DNA from 2 places in the Nicoliella spurrieriana genome. Region 1 is predicted to be linked to the other one. Evidence: predicted binding sites of a transcription regulator. Region 1 holds the regulator's gene; the other holds the start of a gene.
What was found. Region 1 encodes HrcA, which represses chaperone genes, less so after heat shock. Its sites were predicted from a motif close to TTAGCACTCNNNNNNNNNGAGTGCTAA; they were not measured.
Positions count from the first base shown of each region.

Region 2: groES (co-chaperone GroES) is a predicted target of HrcA. The motif match lies at 3,101-3,127, and genes of this name have one in related genera.

Region 1 is NZ_CP093361.1:1,159,528-1,166,767, forward strand. It holds gene rbfA (30S ribosome-binding factor RbfA) at 1-122, shown strand, start outside; gene truB (tRNA pseudouridine(55) synthase TruB) at 213-1,124, shown strand; gene ribF (riboflavin biosynthesis protein RibF) at 1,134-2,069, shown strand; gene hrcA (heat-inducible transcriptional repressor HrcA) at 2,162-3,199, shown strand; gene grpE (nucleotide exchange factor GrpE) at 3,218-3,781, shown strand; gene dnaK (molecular chaperone DnaK) at 3,827-5,692, shown strand; gene dnaJ (molecular chaperone DnaJ) at 5,812-6,996, shown strand; gene lepA (translation elongation factor 4) at 7,115-7,240, shown strand, end outside.
Region 2 is NZ_CP093361.1:107,381-114,620, forward strand. It holds partial or broken gene MOO44_RS02095 (APC family permease) at 1-946, opposite strand, end outside; gene groL (chaperonin GroEL) at 1,106-2,728, opposite strand; gene groES (co-chaperone GroES) at 2,783-3,067, opposite strand; gene MOO44_RS02110 (redox-sensing transcriptional repressor Rex) at 3,278-3,910, opposite strand; gene MOO44_RS02115 (ABC-F family ATP-binding cassette domain-containing protein) at 4,082-6,040, shown strand; gene tsaD (tRNA (adenosine(37)-N6)-threonylcarbamoyltransferase complex transferase subunit TsaD) at 6,106-7,119, opposite strand; gene rimI (ribosomal protein S18-alanine N-acetyltransferase) at 7,153-7,240, opposite strand, start outside.

The DNA.
Region 1 (7,240 bases):
TAGGAGCACGCCTAAGAAACGTTTATCGGACTCCTGAAATTCATTTTGAATTAGATGATTCAATCCAATACGGTAGTAAGATTGATCAATTGATTAACAAGCTACAACGTGAAGATAAATAAGTTTAAAGAGTAGGTAATAATGATTTGTTATCTACTCTTTTTGTGTTTAAATGGAAATTAATTAAGAAATTGAGATGGGAGTCGTTGAATATGGATGGAATTATTCCATTGAATAAGGAGCGTGGGATGACCAGTTTTGACTGTGTTAGAAAGATGCGCGGAATTTTAAGAACTAAAAAAATTGGTCATAGTGGAACCCTTGATCCTAACGTTGATGGGGTGCTACCAATTTGTGTTGGGAGTGCCACTAAGGTGGTTGATTTTTTGATGAATTCTGGAAAAATTTACCGTGGTGAAATTACGTTAGGATTTTCCACGACGACCGAAGATTTAGATGGCGAAATCGTTAATCAAAAACCAATTATCACTCCCTTTAGCGAGGCACAAATTAATCAAGCCATGCAACAGCTTGTGCAACCACGGTTATTACAGATTCCACCAATGTATTCAGCCGTAAAGGTGAATGGACGGAGATTGTATGAATATGCCCGCGCAGGTGAAACGGTTAAACGTCCTGAACGACACGTTCGAATTGATTACTTTAAAATGACCGCCCCGGTTAAATATGATGCCACCCATCAACTTCAAAAAATCAAATTTGAAGTGGGTTGTGGGAAGGGCACCTATGTCAGAACCCTTTCGTTTATGGTGGGACAGCTACTGGGAGTGCCCGCAGTAATGTCTGATTTAACTAGGATTAAGAGTGGGGGCTTTACCCTTGATGAATCATATTCCATCAGTCAAATAGAAGCGGCTGTTCATGACGATTGCTTAGCGGATGTTATGTACCCGATTGACCATGCTTTAAATGATTTTCCAAGTTATGCTTTGAATCCTAATCAATGGAAGATTGTGCAAAATGGTGGATTTTTAGCCCCACAAGATATTAAGATGGATAGTGATCAAATAGCGGTGCAGTTTAATCATCAAATTAAGGCATTGTATTACTTAAATCATGATCAAGGTGTTTATAAGCCGCTTAAAATGTTTAGTGTAAAGTAGGGAGCAGTAATGGAAATCTTTAATATTCACCATCCAATGAATAATTTACAATTTAATGACCCGGTTGTTTTAGCAATGGGTTTTTTTGATGGAGTCCATTTAGGGCATCAGGGTGTGATTAAGCGCGCTCGTGAGATTGCTAAGGACCGTGGCGTTAAACTAGCAGTTTTGACTTATGATCATCACCCTTCGATCGTTTATCAACAACTAAGTTCACATGATAAGCGTTATCTGACGCTAGATAGTTATAAAATGGCTCTTTTTGAATCACTAGGGGTTGATGTGGTGTTTAAAATTAGTTATACCTATGCCTTTCAGGCCCAGTCCCCACAATCATTTGTTGATGATTATCTTTGTCGATTTAATGCGATTACCGTGGTGGCAGGATTTGACCATACCTATGGTAGTGATAATGCAAATATGCATTTACTTCCACAATACGTAAAGAATCGCTTTACAGTCGTTGAGGTACCTTCGCTTGATATTGACGGGAAGAAGGTCAGTTCAACCCGCATTCGTAAAAATTTAGATGATGGCCATATTGATACCGTTAATCGCTTATTAGATCGACCATACGTGACTTCTGGAACGGTGGTTCATGGTTTTGCGCGGGGACGGGAATTAGGCTTTCCCACTGCGAACGTTGAACATAGCGAGTACCAGTGGTTACCATCAATTGGTATTTACGTTGTGCAAATGCAGATTGGTGATCAGACGTATGGTGGGATGGCATCGATTGGTCGGAATGTAACCTTTGGAGATACCCATCCAATTACCGTTGAAATTAATTTGTTTGATTTTAATCAAAATATTTATGGGGAAGATGTTCAGATTAAATGGCTCCATTGGATGCGTGGTGAAGTTAAATTCACTGGAGTGGATGCATTGATCGACCAGTTAAAACAAGACCAAATCAATGCGCAAAACTTTTTAGGTAATTTGTGAGTGTCTTTCTTGACTTATAATTCACCCTTTGGTACATTATATATGTAGCTTAGCACTTGATACGTGTGAGTGCTAAAAAGGAGTGATGATTAATGCTAACTGAACGTCAGGAATTGATTCTATCTGGAATCGTTCAAGACTATACTCATTCTGGAGCACCAGTTGGTTCCAAACTATTGGTTAATCAGCTTCCAATTCATGTTAGTTCCGCTACGATTAGAAATGAAATGGCAGTTCTTGAAGAGATGGGATTGATTGAAAAGACTCATTTATCATCCGGACGAGTTCCATCAATTAATGGTTATCGTTACTATGTTGATCATTTAACTTTTTCCAAGGTTAATATGATGAATGACATCGCCCTAATTCATAAGGCATTGGATAGTAGCTACCATAAGATTGATGAATTAGTTCAAAAATCTGCTAATATTCTTTCTGACTTGACTAACTATACTGCTTTGACTTTACAGCCCGAACAGGCGACTAATCGATTACTTCAGGGCTTTCGATTAGTTGCATTGGGTGATCAGCGGGTAATGGCGATTCTAGTAACTGATAATGGGGATGCTGAAACGGAGTTGTTTCGAATCCCCAAGGGAGTTACTGGTCAGCAATTAGAATCGGTCGTTAATTTGATCAATGATCGGTTGGTCGGTTATCCATTATCCGTTGTATTGGAACAACTTAAATCGGTGATTCCTAATCGGGTTAATCAGTATCTTCATTCGACCAATGGATTTATTGGGATTTTGGATGAAGTAATTATGAAGGCAATGCGAGATCGACTATATGTCGGCGGTGAAATGAATTTATTGAGTTTTACTGACCAAAGCGACATTAGTTATCTGAAGCCACTTTACTCGATGCTAGGACAATCTGGTGAAATTGCTAAATTTATCGGTAATTCTGGTGATGGGGTCTCAGTTCAGATTGGTTCTGAAATGAGTAACGAGCTGTTAAAAAATTATAGTGTCATTACTGGCACCTACGATGTTGGCTCACATGGTAAGGGAATCATCGCTGTGTTAGGGCCCACTCGGATGCCATATTCTAAGGTAATTACCCTAGTGGATGCGTTTAGATCAGAGTTATCTAGTCGGCTATTAGGATATTATAAGGAAAATAAATAATTCAAAGGAGGGTTTTGTTTGGCATCTAACAAAAAGCAAGATGAAGAAAAGCAAAATTCTGCAGAAGCAACTGAATCACAAAAGCTTAAGGCGGATGATGAACAAGCTAAGGCTGAAGATAAGCACGCTGATAAGGAAATCATCGACTTAAAGCGTCAACTTGATGATATGGAAAATAAGTATTTACGTGCTGAAGCCGAGCTGCAAAACGTTCAAAATCGGGCTAAAAAGGATCAAGCAACGATCCTTAAGTATGATGGACAAAAACTTGCTACGAATATCTTACCAATTGTAGATAACTTGGACCGGGCGTTAGAAGTAAAGGTCGATGATAAAAGTGGTCAACAATTAAAGCAGGGTGTTGAAATGGTTGCTAAGCATCTTACTAAGGCGCTTAGCGATAGTAACATCGAAGTGCTTGACGTTGACGGAAAGAAGTTTGACCCTAACTTCTGTCAAGCTGTTCAGACGGTTCCGGCCGATGATGACCATCCAACTGATCATGTTGTTAAGGTTTTACAAAACGGCTATAAGTTAGCTGATCGAGTAATTCGACCAGCAATGGTTGTCGTGGCAAAATAAAAAATTAGATTATAATAAATAAAATAAAAAGTGAGGTAACAATTTATGGCTAGCAATAAAATTATTGGAATTGATTTAGGAACTACTAATTCAGCTGTTGCAGTTCTGGAAGGAAATGAACCTAAAATTATTCCAAATCCAGAAGGTTCCAGAACGACTCCTTCAGTCGTTGCATTCAAGGATGGGGAAATTCAAGTAGGTGAAGTTGCTAAGCGGCAAATGATTACTAACCCTAATACGATTTCTTCAATTAAGAGTCACATGGGGGATAGTAACTACAAGGTCGATGTTGATGGAAAGAGTTACACTCCTCAACAAATTTCAGCAATGATTTTACAATACATCAAGAAGTTTGCTGAAGACTACATTGGTGACACTGTTGACAAGGCAGTGATTACCGTTCCTGCATACTTTGATGATGCACAAAGACAAGCAACTAAGGATGCTGGTAAGATTGCTGGACTTGATGTTAAGCGGATTATCAACGAACCAACGGCTGCTGCATTAGCCTATGGATTGAACAAGAAGGATAACGACCAAAAGGTATTGGTATATGACCTTGGTGGTGGGACCTTTGATGTTTCCGTCCTTGAATTAGGTGACGGTGTGTTCCAAGTTCTTTCTACTAATGGTGATACTCATTTAGGTGGGGATGACTTTGATAAGAAGATCATGGACTGGTTAATTGATGGCTTCAAGAAGGACCATGGTGTTGATTTATCTAATGATAAGATGGCATTACAACGGTTAAAGGATGCTTCAGAAAAGGCTAAAAAGGACCTTTCCGGAGTTTCTGAAACTGAAATCAGTTTACCATTTATCGCCTCTGGTGATGAAGGCCCATTGCACTTAACTGCTAAGTTAAGCCGTTCTAAGTTCAACGAATTAACTGCTGACTTGGTTGAAAAGACTAAGGCACCATTTGATAATGCATTGAAGGATGCTGGATTATCAACTTCTGATATCGATAACGTGATTTTAAATGGTGGGTCAACTAGAATTCCTGCCGTTCAAGAAGCTGTTAAGCAATGGACTGGTAAGGAACCTAACCACTCCATCAACCCTGATGAAGCCGTTGCTGACGGTGCTGCTGTTCAAGGTGGGGTATTAACTGGTGACGTAAAGGATGTTGTTTTGCTTGATGTTACGCCCCTTTCACTTGGAATTGAAACCATGGGTGGGGTCTTCACTAAGTTGATTGATCGTAACACGACCATCCCAACTTCAAAGAGTCAAGTCTTCTCCACTGCTGCTGATAATCAACCTGCTGTTGACATTCATGTTCTTCAAGGTGAACGGCCAATGGCTGCTGACGATAAAACATTAGGTCAATTCCAATTGACTGACATTCCTGCAGCTCCTCGTGGAATCCCTCAAATTGAAGTTACCTTTGATATTGACAAGAACGGAATTGTTAACGTTTCTGCCAAGGATAAGGGTACTGGTAAGTCACAAAAGATTACCATTAAGGATTCTAACGGACTTTCTGATGATGAAATCAATAAGATGATGGATGAAGCAAAGGCTAACGCCGACGCTGATGAAAAGCGTAAGGATGAAGTTGACTTAAAGAACGAAGTTGACCAATTGATTTTCCAAACTGATAAGACTTTGAAGGACGTTGACGGTAAGGTATCCGAAGATGAAATTAAGGCTACCAAAGATGCTGAAGATGCTTTGAAGAAGGCCAAGGAAGAAAATAACCTTGATGATATGAAGGCTAAGAAGGATGATCTTCAAAAGAAGGTTCAAGAATTAGCTGTTAAGTTATATCAACAAAACCAAGAAGCTCAAGGTGGAGCTGATGCTGGTGCAAACGCTGGTTCAGGTTCTGCTAAGGGTGATGACAACACAGTTAACGGTGACTTCCATGAAGTTAACGATGATGATAAGAAAGACGGTAACAAATAGTAATCGTGATTAATTCGTTGTCATAAAAAGTCAAAGTCGCTGATTGGGCTTTGGCTTTTTATTGTATTAAGGGATTGAATCCTTTAAAATGAAATTATTAGAAATTGAGGAGGGTAATAATGGCTCAAGAAGATTATTACAAGGTGTTGGGCCTTGATCGGGATGCTAGTGAAAGCGAAATTAAGCGGGCTTACCGGAAATTAGCGGCTAAGTACCATCCAGATATTAATAAGGCCCCGGATGCTGAGGAAAAATTTAAACAAATTACTGAAGCCTATGAAGTATTAAGTGATAAGGATAAGAAAGCCAATTATGACCAGTATGGATCTGCTGATGGTCCGCAAGGCTTTGGTGGCGGCGGTGGTGCCGGCGCTGGCGGCTTTGGCGGCTTTGGTGGTTCCGGCGGCTTTGGCGGCGGTGGCTTTGACGACATCTTTAGCCAATTCTTTGGTGGTGGTGGCGGCCGTGCCCAAAATCCCAATGCACCTACACCAGGTCGTGACTTGCAATATCAAATGGGGCTGAATTTCGATGAAGCTGTTTTTGGAAAGCAGACGACCATTAAGTATAATCGGGAAGCAACTTGTCAAACTTGTGGTGGAAATGGTGCTAAACCCGGGACGAAGCCCCATACTTGTAGCCGTTGTAATGGAAATGGTTACATTTCGGTTGAACAAAACACGCCGCTTGGCCGGATGAGAAGCCAACAAGAATGTCCAGTTTGTCACGGAACTGGAAAGGAAATTAAGGAAAAATGTCCAACTTGTCATGGAGCAGGAAAGACGGAACAAGCCCATGAAATTGCTGTGACGGTTCCTGCCGGAGTTGATGATGGCCAACAAATGCGCTTGCAAAATCAAGGGGATGCCGGTAATAACGGTGGTCCTTACGGTGATCTTTACATTCTCTTCTCAGTCAAGCCAAGTAAGTACTTTAAACGTGATAATACTCGTTTAATCTATAACCAACCAATTTCATTTGCGCAGGCTGCATTAGGGTGTGAAATTAAAGTGCGCTCTTTGAACGATGAACAAAAGTCAGAGGAAGGGCAAGTTAGCTTGAAAATTCCTGCAGGAACGCAAACGGGAACTAACTTCCGACTAAGGGGGAAGGGAGTTCCAAATGTTAACGGATCTGGCCGTGGTGATGAAATTATCAACGTGAAGGTAATTACACCAAAGGGATTAAACAAACGGCAACGTGAAGCGCTAAAGGAATTTGCTGATGCAAGTGGTGAGGATATTAATACCACTAAGAACCAGTCGTTCTTTGATAAAATGCGTGATAAATTCGATAAAAAATAATATAATGCCAGCCACGGTGCTGGCTTTTATTATCTCTAAATTTGTTATCAGTGACCGTGATTGTTATAATTAAGAAAAATAGTTACCGAACTGAAAAGGGAAAAGGTAGGACTTATAAATGGATCTTAAAGAAATGAAGGAACACCAAAAGTACATTCGGAACTTTTCCATTGTCGCACATATTGATCACGGAAAATCTACGCTAGCTGATCGCATCTTAGAACTAACGGATACGGTTGCTAAG
Region 2 (7,240 bases), 660 kb from region 1:
TTCGCAGCAACCGCCAGAATCATTGCCGTTGAAAGTTGTAAAACATAAAATAAAATGCCACCATGCCCAAAAATGCCGCTACCAATTTGAGAAAGCACGGTAACATGCGCATTGGGCTTAATGCCCATGTAGTAACTCAAAAACGTAATGCCACCAAAGAAGAACGCCAAAATCAAGGCCATGATGGCTAACGTATGTGAAGCCATTTTCTCCTTGGGTTGCTTAAAGTTAGGCACGGAGTTACTGATGGCTTCCACCCCGGTTAATGAAGATGATCCAGACGAAAAAGCCTTGAAGAATAACAACAACGTCATTCCCTGAACGGGCGTTCCGACCGCACTAGCAGCACTGTATGTAATGTGCCCAGTGGCAATGTTATAGCCACCCCAGATAATCATTATAAAGATCATCAAGATAAATAGATACACCGGAACCGTTAAAATGGATGCTGATTCGCGCATTCCACGTAGGTTTAATAACATAATCAAAACCACAATTAAACACGAAATTAGGACCCGGTAGTTATATAGTGCAGGAATGGCTGACGTGATTGCTTCGGTCCCGGAAGTAGTTGATACCGCAACGGTCAGCATGTAGTCAACTAGCAATGATCCGCCAGCGACTAATCCTGCCGTTCGACCCCAGTTATCACTAGCAACTAAATAGGCCCCTCCACCAGATGGATAGGCATAGATAATTTGTTGATAGGATAACGTAATGCAAATAATAACACTAATACCAATGCTGCAATCCAAATTTGGTAAACCAATGCTGCAACCGAAAGCGTCAGGAGCACCGCAGTGATCTGTTCGGTTCCGTAAGCAACGGATGAAAGCGCATCGGATGATAACAATGCCAATCCTTTGAATTTATTAAGGGATTGGCCACCCTCATCGGTTGATTTCAATGGCTTTCCAATTAATAATCGTTTTAAATAACGCCACATGAAAATGACCTCACTTTATTGATGTACTTGTTAAGAAAATGTAAAACTGTTTATGCAATTCTTAATTTTACTACATTTTGTTAAATATTTCATAACTATTTTAAGCAAACAAAAAGAGAACCGCTTAACAGCAGCCCTCTCAGTTAAAACATTATTAAATTACATCATTCCGCCCATACCTGGTTGTGGAGGTAATGGGTTATTATTTTCTTCCTTTGGTTCGTTTGCAACCACTGCTTCAGTCGTAAGCAATAGTGCTGAAACGGAAGCGGCATTTTGTAATGCTGAACGACTAACCTTGGTTGGGTCAATCACACCAGCCTTGATCATATCTTCGTAGGTCCCGTCAGCAGCGTTGTAACCAACCCCTGGCTTTTGATCTCTGAGGTGGTCAACGATTACGGAACCATCAACCCCTGCATTGTGAGCAATTTGTCTAACTGGTGCTTCAAGCGCCCGCCGAACAATTTGCACCCCGGTGTTTTCATCACCATCAGCCTTAATGGCATCAATATCCTTAAGAATATTAATGTAGGCAGTTCCACCACCGGGAACGTAACCTTCTTCAACGGCGGCCCGGGTAGCGTTCAATGCATCTTCAATTCTGTACTTACGTTCCTTTAATTCGGTTTCGGTAGCAGCACCGACCCGGACTACGGCAACTCCACCGGCTAATTTAGCAAGGCGTTCCTTTAACTTATCACGGTCAAAGTCAGAAGTCGTCTTTTCGATTTGCGTCTTAATTTCGCTGACCCGATCGGCAATCTGGTCCTTATCACCAGCACCTTGGACGATGGTCGTACTATCCTTAGTAACGTTAACCTTTGATGATTGACCTAATTGGTCTAACGTAGCATCCTTTAAGTTTAAGCCTAAGTCGTCAGTGATCAAAGTCGCCCCAGTCAAAGTAGCAATATCTTGTAATTGGTCCTTCCGACGATCACCAAAACCAGGGGCCTTAACAGCAACTACGTTAAAGGTTCCACGCATCTTGTTCAATACAAGCGTTGGCAATGCTTCTCCACCAATATCATCAGCAATGATTAATAGTGAACGTCCTTGTTCAACCACTGATTGAAGCACTGGTAAGATGTCTTGAATGTTATTAATCTTCTTATCAGTAATCAAAATGTATGGGTTATCCAAGTTAGCTTCCATCTTATCGTTATCGGTCACCATGTATTGTGACATGTAACCACGATCAAATTGCATTCCTTCAACAACATCAAGGCTAGTATCAACCCCACGGGAATCTTCAATCGTAATTACTCCATCGTTACCCACTTTTTCCATGGCATCGGCAATTAATGAACCGACTTGCTTGTTAGCGGATGAAATTGAAGCAATTTGTGCAATATCATTCTTGTTCTTTACTTCGTGTGACATCTTGTGTAATGCCTTAACAGCTACCTTAGTAGCTTCTTCAATTCCGCGACGGACGCCCACAGGATTAGCACCGGCGGTAACGTTCTTCAAGCCTTCGTTAACGATTGCCTGGGTTAAAACGGTGGCAGTCGTGGTCCCATCACCAGCAATATCGTTAGTCTTGGATGCAACTTCAGCAACTAATTTAGCACCCATATTTTCAAAATGGTCTGGTAATTCAATTGCCTTTGCAATCGTAACCCCATCGTTAGTAATGTTTGGGTTTCCGGCACCTTCTTCAAGAACCACATTGCGCCCCTTAGGTCCCAATGTCGTTTTAACCGTATCAGCTAGTTTATCTACTCCATTAAGCAATGATCTTCTAGCACTTTCTGAAAATTTAACTTCCTTAGCCATTTATTCTCACCTCATAAATTAGATTTTATTTTGAATGGTTTAATTTTAAATTAATTAGTCAATCACTGCGACTAAATCTTTATCATGCAAAACTAAGTAGGATTGTCCTTCATAGTCAACTGAAGTTCCTGAGTACTTATCAAATAAAACAGTGTCACCCTTTTTAACGGATGGTGCAACTTGCTTGCCGTTATCAAGAACTCGACCATCCCCAACAGCAACAACCTTCCCGGTTTGTGGCTTTTCCTTAGCATTACTTGCTAATACAATTCCACCGACTGTTTTTTCCTTTGCTTCCTCAACTTCAACGATGACACGATCACCTAATGGCTTTAACACATTAATCCCTCCAAGTTCATTTACAACTTTATTTTAGCACTTGATGTCCATCAGTGCTAATCACTGTCTTAAATATATCTGTTTTTAATTTTAATTGCAACCATTTTGACTGAATTAAAAAATGTGCACGTAAATTAACTTACATGCACATTCTAAATGGTTAACTTTGATGCGTCGATGATTTTGATTTAAAACTAGTATTCATTAAACTTACTTAATATAATGTTCAATAAAATAAATTAACGTCTGTAATTCATTCGTTAAATCCACGTTTTGGACCGTCACGTTTTCCGGCGTGGATAGTCTGACCTGCGTAAAATTAAGGAACCCTTCCGCTCCGGCTTTAATTGCATTATCACAAACTTCCTGCGCCACTTTAGATGGAACGGTCAAAATGACCACCTTAATTTGTTGATCACGCAGTTGTTGAATCATTTCTTCATATGAGTAGATCGGCACGCCATTTTGAATCGTATTGATCATGCGTTCCTTGGTATCAAAGGCTGCTGAAATTCTAACGTTGCTATCACGGTGAAAGTTAAAATTAAGCAGGGCCTGGCCAAAGTTACCAACCCCCACTAACGCTACGTTAGTTAAGCGGTCTTCGTTCAAAATGCGCTTGAAAAAGTTTAAAAGATTATCAACGTCATATCCGTAGCCCCGCTTGCCAAGCGCCCCAAAGTATGAAAAATCTCTGCGGATGGTTGCGGAATCGACTTGAATTGCATCCGCAAATTTATTTGAGGAAATTCGTTCAACTTTAGAATCATGTAGAATGGTAAGGTATCGATAGTAAATCGGTAATCGTTTTGCGGTTGCTCGTGGAATTTTATTTTCAGCCATAATTAACGTTCCTCCTGGCATTTGCATTCAAAAAAACATTTTACAGATTATTCTATCACAAAAAGTAACTTTGTGAAATATCAATCAATTATATCAGATTCATAATTTCATATTATTCACAAATTATGATAAAATTATCCATAAATTACCATAAAACAAAGGGGTGAGGACTTGCAAATATTACAAGTAAATAACGTTACCAAAAGATTTGACGGTGTGCCAATTTTCACAAATGTTAGTATGAATGTTGAAAATCACGCCCGAATTGGACTAGTGGGCCGCAACGGGGCTGGTAAATCAACTCTCGTTAAGATGATCATTGGGGAGGAAAGCGTTGATGCCGGCACCATTACCGAAAAAAACGGTTTAACCGTTGGCTACCTTTCACAAAACACCGGTCTCCATTCTGAGCAAAATGTTTGGGACGAAATGCTCAGCGTTTTCGCCGAGTTAATTAAAACCGAACGAAAAATGCACGCCCTCGAACAACAAATGAGCGATCAACAAGTGAATCAAGATCCAAATAAGCTCGCCGAAGTTACTAAGTCATACGATACCATGCAGGCTAATTTTACTGCTAACCATGGTTACAGCTATCAAGCTGAAATTAAGGCAGTCTTAAATGGATTCGGGTTTGGTGAAGAGTACTACGATCAACCAGTTAACTCACTATCAGGTGGTCAACAAACTCAATTAGCACTGGCTAAGTTGCTCCTTGAAAAACGGGACCTATTGATCCTAGATGAACCTACTAACCATTTAGATGTTGAGACCATTACCTGGCTTGAGGGGTATGTCCAAAATTACCCTGGGGCACTATTGATCATCTCCCATGACCGGTACTTTATGGACAAGCTAGTCAATGAAGTGTATGACCTAGATAATGGCTCGATGACCTACTACAAGGGTGACTACACTAGCTTTGTAAAACAAAAACAAGCTCGTTATGCAGAACGGCTCCATGCCTATGAAAAGCAACAAGCCGAAATTAAAAAAATGAAGGATTTTATCGACAAAAACATCGTGCGGGCTTCGACCACTAATCGGGCCCAAGCCCGCCGGAAACAACTAGCTAAAATGCACAAGCTAGAAAAGCCATTCGACAATAATAAGGTTGCTCAGTTCCGGTTTACCGCAGCAAAGCCTAGCGGAAACATTGTGCTTACGGTTCGTGACTTAGCGGTCGGCTACGATGGCAATGTGATTGCTAGTCCCATCAATATTGATGAAAAAAAGCACCAATCAATTGCGATCATCGGTCCCAACGGGGTTGGTAAATCGACGCTCCTTAAAACCATCCTAGGGCAACAGCCCAAATTAGCTGGTACGGTAACCTTCGGGACCGGTGTTACGATTGGTTACTACGATCAAAAGCAGGAGTCGTTACACAGTGATAAAACCGTCCTCAATGAAATTTGGGACGATTATCCCACCACATCAGAGGGGCGCATTCGGACCATTTTAGGTAGTTTTTTGTTTTCCGGAAACGACGTTGAAAAGGTCGTGGGGAACCTTTCCGGTGGTGAAAAAGCACGGTTAATGCTTACCAAGTTAGCAATGGACCATGATAACTTCTTAATGTTGGATGAACCCACTAACCACTTGGATATCGAAAGTCGGGAAGTATTAGAAACCGCCTTAAAGTTATTTGATGGGACGATTCTATTCGTTTCTCATGATCGGTACTTCATTAACCAGGTGGCTAGTGAAATCATCGAAATTACGCCCGATGGATCACAAAGATACCTTGGTAATTACGATTACTACGTGGAAAAGAAGGAGGATGAAATTGCCCAAGCAAAACACGATGCCGAACAACTGGCAGAGCAACATCCCGAACAAAATCAACCCGTTCAATCCAAAGGCCGGGTCGATTATCAACAAAGCAAACAAGACCAAAAGCGGGCCCGCAAGCTAAAACGGCAAATTAGTGATATTGAAGCCCAAATGGGAATGCTTAGTAAGCGGCATACTGAAATCGAGGACCAAATGGCTCACCTAGCATCAGCCCAAAAGATTGGTGAATTAAATGACCTTCAAACGGAACTCGAACAAATTAACCAACAAAACGAGGAACTATCAAATCAGTGGACTGAACTTAGTCTGGAATTGGAAACCCTTGAATCATAATTAAATTAAAAGCACTTTTGACTTGTTTATTACATTGAGCCAAAAGTGCTTTTAATTTTCAATCCCTACTTAATTACGTCCGGAGCCCAGTCAAATTCTAGGCTGGGGTCAGCATTTAAATCTAACCCAGCGAAGTGCCCTTCTTTGAACAATACATAGGCAGCAGCACCGATCATTGCAGCATTATCACCACATAGTTTACGGGGCGCCATTAATAATTCAGTCGCTGGTAGTTGATCAATCGCTGATTGCAATTGCTTTCTCAGCCCGTTATTAGCAGCCACACCACCGGCTAGGATCAATTGCTTAACTGGATAATGTTTGAGTGCCCGAAGCGTCTTATCAACTAATACGTCCACAACTGCACTTTGGAAACTAGTGGCCAAATCATCATGATTCAGCTTTGCCCCCACCTGTTCAGCATGGTGGTAAGTATTAATAAAGGCACTCTTTAGTCCACTAAAACTAAAATCATAGTTGGGGTCCTTATCCATTGCCCGTGGAAAATGAAATGTATCATGCCCCTTCGCAGCCATCGCATCAACGGTGGGGCCCGCAGGATAGTTAATTCCTAAGACCCGTCCGACCTTATCATAGGCTTCGCCAGCGGCATCATCACGAGTTTCACCAATAATTTCAAAGGTCCCTGCTTCAGGCATGTAAACTAATTCGGTGTGCCCACCAGAAACCACTAGCGCTAATGCTGGAAATGCAATGGGTTCCACAAACCGGGCAGCATAGATGTGTCCCGCCAAGTGATTGACCGGAATTAATGGTAAGTGGTGCGCCCAGGCAACCATCTTAGCTGCCGTGACCCCAATTAACAATGCCCCCACTAACCCCGGGCCATAAGTAACGGCCACTGCTGAAAGATCATCGTAGGTTACGTGTGCCTCTTGCATTGCGTCACGAATACAGATGGTAATTTCTTCAATGTGATGGCGACTGGCAACTTCTGGAACCACCCCACCAAAGCGCTTATGGCTTTTAATTTGAGTGGCAACTACGTTCGAGCAAATTTTAGCGCCATCCTCAATAATCGCAACGCTAGTTTCATCACAACTAGATTCGAATGCCATGATTAAATTTCGTTTCAAGATAATTCCCCCAGACTATAACCCATAATTATTAGGACGACTGTCCATTTCGCTGATGTCTAATGCCATATCAATGGCATCCTCTTGGTTATCAACGTAGTAG